One region of the Rhizobium sp. NZLR11 genome, then DNA from elsewhere that is predicted to be linked to it. Evidence: predicted binding sites of a transcription regulator. Region 1 holds the regulator's gene; the other holds the start of a gene.
What was found. Region 1 encodes PhoB, which activates phosphate uptake and scavenging genes when phosphate is short. Its sites were predicted from a motif close to TGTCATNNANCTGTCAT; they were not measured.
Positions count from the first base shown of each region.

Region 2: a site for PhoB is predicted at 2,500-2,516, ahead of HJB83_RS27080 (DUF1045 domain-containing protein). Genes of this name have one in related genera too.

Region 1 covers NZ_JABDWD010000024.1:17,023-20,673, forward strand. The annotation lists gene pstB (phosphate ABC transporter ATP-binding protein PstB) at 1-413, shown strand, start outside; gene phoU (phosphate signaling complex protein PhoU) at 458-1,171, shown strand; gene phoB (phosphate regulon transcriptional regulator PhoB) at 1,304-1,987, shown strand; gene HJB83_RS29030 (GcrA family cell cycle regulator) at 2,165-2,698, opposite strand; gene HJB83_RS29035 (aspartate aminotransferase family protein) at 3,122-3,651, shown strand, end outside.
Region 2 covers NZ_JABDWD010000020.1:58,839-62,489, forward strand. The annotation lists gene phnN (phosphonate metabolism protein/1,5-bisphosphokinase (PRPP-forming) PhnN) at 1-562, opposite strand, end outside; gene HJB83_RS27075 (alpha-D-ribose 1-methylphosphonate 5-triphosphate diphosphatase) at 559-1,698, opposite strand; gene HJB83_RS27080 (DUF1045 domain-containing protein) at 1,712-2,407, opposite strand; gene phnE (phosphonate ABC transporter, permease protein PhnE) at 2,552-3,651, opposite strand, start outside.

The sequences.
Region 1 (3,651 bases):
AGTCGAAGGCCGATCTCGACCAGATCGTCGAGACCAGCCTGCAGCGTGCCGGCCTCTGGAACGAGGTCAAGGACCGCGTGCATGAATCCGGCACCGGCCTGTCCGGCGGTCAGCAGCAGCGCCTCTGCATTGCCCGCGCCGTCGCCGTCAGCCCTGAAGTCATCCTGATGGACGAGCCCTGCTCGGCGCTCGACCCGATCGCCACCGCCAAGGTCGAGGAACTGATCCACGAACTGCGCGAGAACTACACGATCGTCATCGTCACCCACTCCATGCAGCAGGCCGCGCGCGTCTCGCAGCGCACCGCCATGTTCCACCTCGGCAATCTCGTCGAGGAGAACGACACCGACAAGATGTTCACCAATCCCGACGATCCGCGCACCCAGGACTACATCATGGGTCGCTTCGGTTGATTTTGGCGACACCAAGCCTTCCCGTTATTCGAGGATAAAGCCCCATGGCATCGACACATATTTTTTCTGCCTATGATGATGATCTGAAGTTCCTGTCCAGGCGGATTTCCGAAATGGGCGGCCTGGCCGAGCAGATGGTCAGCGAGGCCGTCCGGGCGCTCGTCAACGGCGATACCGCGCTGGCGCAGAAGGTCATCTCCGACGATGTGATCCTCGATCACGCCGAGCGAGAAATCGGCGACAAGGCGATCGTTACCATCGCCCGCCGTCAACCGATGGCCTCGGACCTGCGCGAAATCATGGGTTCGATCCGCATCGCCGCCGATCTCGAACGCGTCGGCGACCTCGGCAAGAACACCGCCAAGCGCGTCATCGCCGTGCAGAGCACCGGCGTTCCGCGCAAGCTCGCCCGCGGTCTCGAGCATCTGTCCGAGCTGGCGCTCGTCCAGCTCAAGGAAGTGCTCGACGTCTACACGACGCGCTCCGCCGACAAGGCCAATGCGATCCGTGAACGCGACAACGAGATCGACGCGATGTACACCTCGCTGTTCCGCGAGCTGCTGACCTACATGATGGAAGATCCGCGCAACATCACCAGCTGCACGCATCTGCTCTTCTGCGCCAAGAACATCGAGCGCATCGGCGACCACGCCACCAACATCGCCGAGACGATCTACTACATGGCGACCGGCGCACAGCCGGAAGGTGACCGTCCGAAAGACGACAGCGCCAACACCGTCGGCGCGGTCACGGAATAAAGCCCATACTAGCCGTTGCGTGCGCGCCCATCCGGGCGCGCAAAGAGGTCGCAGCCACCTTTCTGAATTTGCGCAGGATGCATTGCTTAAATCACCCCGGTTTAAGGAACATGCGCGAGGAGACCGACAGGCATGATCCCGAGAGTTGCAGTTGTTGAAGACGAGGAAGCCTTGAGCGTGCTTCTTCGCTACAATCTCGAAGCGGAAGGCTTCGAGGTCGATACTATCCTTCGTGGCGACGAAGCCGAAATCAGGCTTCAGGAGCGCACGCCCGACCTGCTCATCCTCGATTGGATGCTGCCCGGCGTCTCCGGCATCGAACTCTGCCGGCGCCTGCGCATGCGGCCGGAAACCGAACGTCTGCCGATCATCATGCTGACGGCGCGCGGCGAAGAGAGCGAGCGCGTCCGCGGACTGTCGACCGGGGCCGACGATTACGTCGTCAAGCCGTTCTCGACCCCGGAGCTCGTTGCCCGCGTCAAGGCGATGCTACGCCGCGCCCGTCCCGAGGTGCTGTCGACGGTGCTGAAATGCGGCGATATCGAACTCGACCGCGAAACCCATCGCGTCCATCGCAAAAGCCGCGAAGTCCGCCTCGGCCCCACCGAATTCCGCCTGCTGGAATTCCTGATGTCGTCGCCGAGCCGGGTCTTCTCCCGCTCGCAGCTTCTCGACGGCGTCTGGGGCCACGATATCTATGTCGACGAACGCACCGTCGACGTCCATGTCGGCCGCCTGCGCAAGGCGCTGAACTTCTCCAACATGCAAGACGTCATCCGCACCGTCCGCGGCGCCGGCTATTCGATGGAAGCCTGAGGGGTTTCCGATAAAGTCGAGCAAGCTCTGCCCCTCACCCTAACCCGACCGGGGTCGAGCCACTCGTCTCGACCCCGGTCGGTGCCGGCAGGCGGATGAGGGGCAGCCACACCCAACGTACTCACATAAAAAAACGGGCCTTCCAGCCCGTTTTTGCATGTCGACAATGTCACCCGTTCAGCTCGCCCGCGCTGCCGCCCGGCGGCGTTCGTTGACGGGCTGGTAGGCGAGTTTCTGGTGATAGCCGCAATAGGGTGAATTGTCGGGGGACTCGCAGCCGCAGAAGTGGAAGTCATCCTTCAGCGGATCGCCGACCGGCCACTTGCAAGTGCGTTCGGTCAGTTCCGTCAGGCCGAGGCGGCGGGAGATCGGCACGACCACGTTGCCTTTCGGCACGTATTCCATTTCCTCGACCGTTTCGATCTCGATCTCTTCCTTCAGCATCGTTGCGCCCTGCTGGCGGGTAACGGTGCGGGTGGTGATCCGAGAGGCGAAGTTCGGCGCGCGCGGCGCCGATGTATTGCGTTTCGGCGTTCGGGCCGTGGCGGCCGTGCCGCCGGCCTTGGCGCGGCCCGGAAGGCTCAGGCGGTGCACCTTGCCGATTACAGCGTTTCTGCTGACACCGCCAAGTTGCGCCGCGATCTGGCTGGCGCTCAGTCCTTCGGCCCAAAGCTTCTTGAGTTTCTCGACCCGCTCGTCTGTCCAGTTCATGCCCTGTCTCCACCTTCTGCGTTGGTGATGGCAGAATCCCTCACCGTTGCCTCGGAAGCTCCGAAACAAGAAACGCTTGATCAATTTTGGTGACTAGTTCCGCCGCATGCAGTCTAGTAATTGAACTTTAACCTAGTGTGAGCGTGACTCCGTGACAAGAGTCGCATGAATCCGGATGAATCGAATTCGGAGTTTTCCCCAACTTGCTGCCCCAGCGTGTCATTTCTGCAATAAAGCCTGTTGAAGGTCGAAAACACCGCTGTACAACCTTGCTGCATGCGCTAAGGGCGCAGTTTTGTTGACATTGCAGCGCGAAAAGGAAATAGTACCGCTGGCCGCCGCAAGGCGGCATTTTTAATTTTTCGGGCCTGGTTTTCTTAGCCGGAGTCCGTTGCTTGATAACTCTGATCGGGAGACCGCGCCATGGCTGAAGCCGCGCCGCTTTATGACACCTACTCTCGTGCCCCGCTGCGGTTCGAGCGAGGCGAGGGCGTGTGGCTGATCACCGAAAGCGGCGAACGTTATCTCGATTTCGGCGCCGGTGTTGCCGTCACCTCGGTCGGCCACGGCAATCCGCATGTGGTCGGCGCGCTGAAGGAGCAGGCCGACAAGGTCTGGCACCTCTCCAACATCTATGAGATCCCCGGCCAGGAGCGTTTGGCCAAACGGCTGACCGACGCCACCTTCGCCGACAAGGTGTTCTTCACCAATTCGGGTGCTGAAGCGCTCGAATGCGCGATCAAGACGGCGCGCCGTTATCAGTTTTCCAACGGCCATCCCGAGCGCTTCCATATCATCACCTTCGAGGGCGCCTTCCATGGGCGGACGCTCGCGACAATCGCCGCCGGTGGCCAGGAGAAATATCTCGAAGGCTTCGGCCCCAAGGCGCCGGGTTTCGATCAGGTGGCGTTCGGCGACATCGAAGCGGTCCGCGCCGCGATCACCGATGCGAC
Region 2 (3,651 bases), on a different contig from region 1:
TGACCATCTTCTGCTTGGCCTCTTCGAGCGAGCCGCTATTGTCGAGCTCCGCCACGTCGTAGTCGCCGCGCACCGTCAGCGGCCCGCGGGCAAGCCGCGCCATGATATCCTCATGCGTCTCGCGCCCGCGCGCCTCCAGCCGGCTCGCGAGCACTTCCGGGCGAGCGGTGACGTTGATCACCTTGAGCCGCGGGAAAGCCGCCTGGAAACGGTGAAGCGCCGAGCGCGAGCCGTTGGCGACAACGACATGGCCGCGCGACAATGCCACCGAGACCTCGGCCGGAATACCATATTTCAAGCCATGCGCCTCCCACCAGACGGCGAACGAGCCCGACTGCTCCATCGCGGCAAACCCTTCGAGGGAGACGGAAAGATGGTCTTCGCCGCCGGCGTCGCGGTGGCGGGTGATGACGCGGCGGGTGAAATGTACGTCGGCGCGGCCGGCGAAATGCCGCGCGGCGAGGTTCATCAGCGTGTCCTTGCCGGCGCCGCTCGGCCCGACGACGACGACCATGATGCCGCGCTCGGCTCCGGCTCCTGGATGGGGTTCGTAAGGGCTCATGCGACACGGCGTCCCTGGCGCCAGACGGAGCGTGTCACCGGCACGCCATGCGAACGGTGGACGCGGACGAGATCGGCGCGCAGTCCGGTGGCGATCCGGCCGCGATCGTCGAGGCTGACGGTGCGGGCGGGCGTCGACGTCACCATGGCGATCGCCTTCGGCAGGGTAATGCTCTCGACTTCATCGGCGAGGATGAAGGGTGCATGCAGCAGGCTGAGCGGCACGTAATCGGAGGAAAGCACGTCGAGCACGCCCATCTCGGCAAGGTCGCGGGCAGCGATATTGCCGGAATGGGATTTGCCGCGCACGATGTTCGGCGCGCCCATCAGCACGCTCATGCCGTGACCGTGCGAGGCGCGGGCTGCGTCGAAGCTGGTCGGGAATTCGGCAAGCCGCACGCCGTTGTCGATCGCCTCGCCGACATGGGAGAGCGTCGCGTCGTCGTGGCTTGCCACGGTGATGCCGCGTTCGGCGCAGACCTTGGCGATGGCGTTGCGATGCGGCGTCGAGTTGCGCGCCGATTCCGCCTGGCGCTTGGCGACGAAACGCGCGAAGACCTCGTCGCTCAGGCCGCGCTTCTTCTGATAGTAGAAGATATATTGATCCATCGTCTGGAATTGACGCTGGCCGGGCGCATGATCCATCAGCGAGACCAGCCGCACATGCCGATCGTTTTCGAAATCGGCGAAATGTTCGAGCACATTGTCGGCCGAGACCTCGCAGCGCAGGTGGATCAGGTGCTCGGCGCGCAGCCGGCCTTCCTTCTCCGCCGACTGGATGGCGTCGGCCATCTCGCGCATCTCGCCATGTTCGAAGCCGCCGTCCTCGTCCGCGCCCATGCGCAGGCAGTCGAACACCGTGGTGATGCCTGAAGTGACGATCTGGGCATCATGCGCCTGGATTGCGGCGGTCTTGTTCCAGCGAATGCCGGGACGCGGCTGATAATGGCCTTCAAGATGATCGGTATGCAGCTCGACGAGGCCGGGAATGACGTAGTCGCCCTCGAAATCTTCGCCGGCTACCGAGTTGCCTTCGGAAATGTCGGCGATCTTGCCGTCGCGAATGAGAATCGATCCGGAGAGGATGTCATCCTCAAGAACGATGCGGGCGTTGGAAAACACGGTCTCTTTGCTCATCTCGTCTGGTCTTTCAGCTTTTGGCGCCGGCAAGCGGCAGCCAGGAATGAACTTTAAACGGGGCGCCGCGCGTTTCTTCGGTGAAGACGGCAAGGCCCGAAATCGTAAGCGGCCGACCGGTGAAATCGGCAAAACGCTCGGTCAGGATCGCTTTCATCACTGCGGCGCGTGTCTCGGGCACCTGGCCGGTGAGTGTCATGTGGAAGCCGAAATCCTCCATCACATAAGGATAACCCCAGCGCTGCAGATGGGTGCGCTGGCTGTCGCTGAGCTTCTCCGGGTTGCGCCGCGCCATATCGGCCTCGGAAAGCGTTGCGCGGAACGGTTCGAAGGACCTTACCACCTTCGCGGCGAAATCCTGAAGAGGTTGATGAAGAGAACCGGGAACGAGGGCAAAAAAACGACCGAGCTGGCCCAGCACGAGTTCAGGAATCTCGAAAGCTTCAGTGCGCGCGGCAAAATCCTCGGCAACGGCCATGAGATCCTTCTCGGTGACCGAGGCGGCGAGCGAAAACGGTGCCTTGATCGTCGCGTGAAAGCCGTAGCGGCGAGGATCCGCGGTCAGCTCGAACTGCTCCGCCGCACCCAGTCTCTCATGTTCTGACGCAGAATAGGTCTCGCCGGTGAACGCATCGCGGCCGAGCCAGAGCGACGCCTCGCCGGTCAGGGGATCGTCCTTCGGCGGCGAGAAATAGAGAGCATAGCGCAAGGCTTTTATCCTGAGGATCATCGAAACGGGGGAGCGCAATGTGCAGTGATTTGGCGGCGAACCGCAAGCAGGCTCCCGGCTAAAAGATTTCCGTGACAGAATGATGATGGCGGCAGCGCCGCCACGGCCTTTGGAGCGGATATATCAGTGGGTTTTCGTGCCCATCAGCCGGTGGCGCAGCGCGTTCGAGGCGGCGTCGAAAATGAACACGACGATCAGGATCAGGATGACCATGTAGGCGACGTTTTCCCAGTTGGCGTTGGTGCGCATGGCCTCCCACAATTTGAGGCCGATGCCGCCCGCGCCGACGGCGCCGATGATGGTCGCGCCGCGCACGTTCGATTCCCATTGGTAGAGCGTCTGGCTGACGATGACGGGAACGATCTGCGGCATAATGCCGTAACGATGGACGAGCACGGTCTGAGCGCCGGTCGATTTGATGCCTTCCCGTGGCTTGTTGTCGATATTCTCCAGCCCTTCGGAATAGAGCTTGCCGAGCGTGCCGGTCTCGGTGAGGAAGATCGCGCCGCTGCCGGCAAGCGGGCCAGGCCCGAAGGCGCGCGTCAGGAACAGCGCCCAGATCAGCATGTCGACCGAGCGCAGGAAATCGAAAAAGCGCTTCAGGATCTGATTGAGCAGCCGGTTCGGCGTGATGTTGCGCGCCGCCAGGAAGGCCAGCGGGAAGGCTGTGAGCGAGCCGAGCAGCGTTCCGAGGAATGCCATGACGATCGTCTGGAAAAGCTTGGTCCAGACATCGCCGTGCTGCCATTCGCTGTTGTTCCAAATGTCGTCGAAGGCGAGCGCCAGGTTGGACTGGTCGGGCTTGATGCGCGGGCCGGAAACGATGAGACTGACGACCTCGCCGACCGGCTTGTCGAAGAAGGACGATTGCGTGTCGAAGATGAAATTCGCCCAGCCGATGAAACGCTTGCGGATCTTCACCCGGTCGACGGAAATGCTGACGTCGCCGGCAAAGCCGAGATCGGCGAGCACATTGTCGTCATAGACGGTCATCCAGCCGGGCACCGGCCCGACAACTTTCGGCGCACCGCTCGAAACCTCGACGGGAACGCTGATGCCATGCGCGGTGACGGTCGTCTCGCTCTTCGAGACGGTGACGGTGCGGCTGGTGCCGCTGATCGAAACCGTGATGCTGCCATCGGGATTGTTGACCAGCCAGTCCGCATGCGGATTGTCGCCGAGCGGCGAGAAGCGTGGATAGTGGATGTCGATCGAACCGTCAT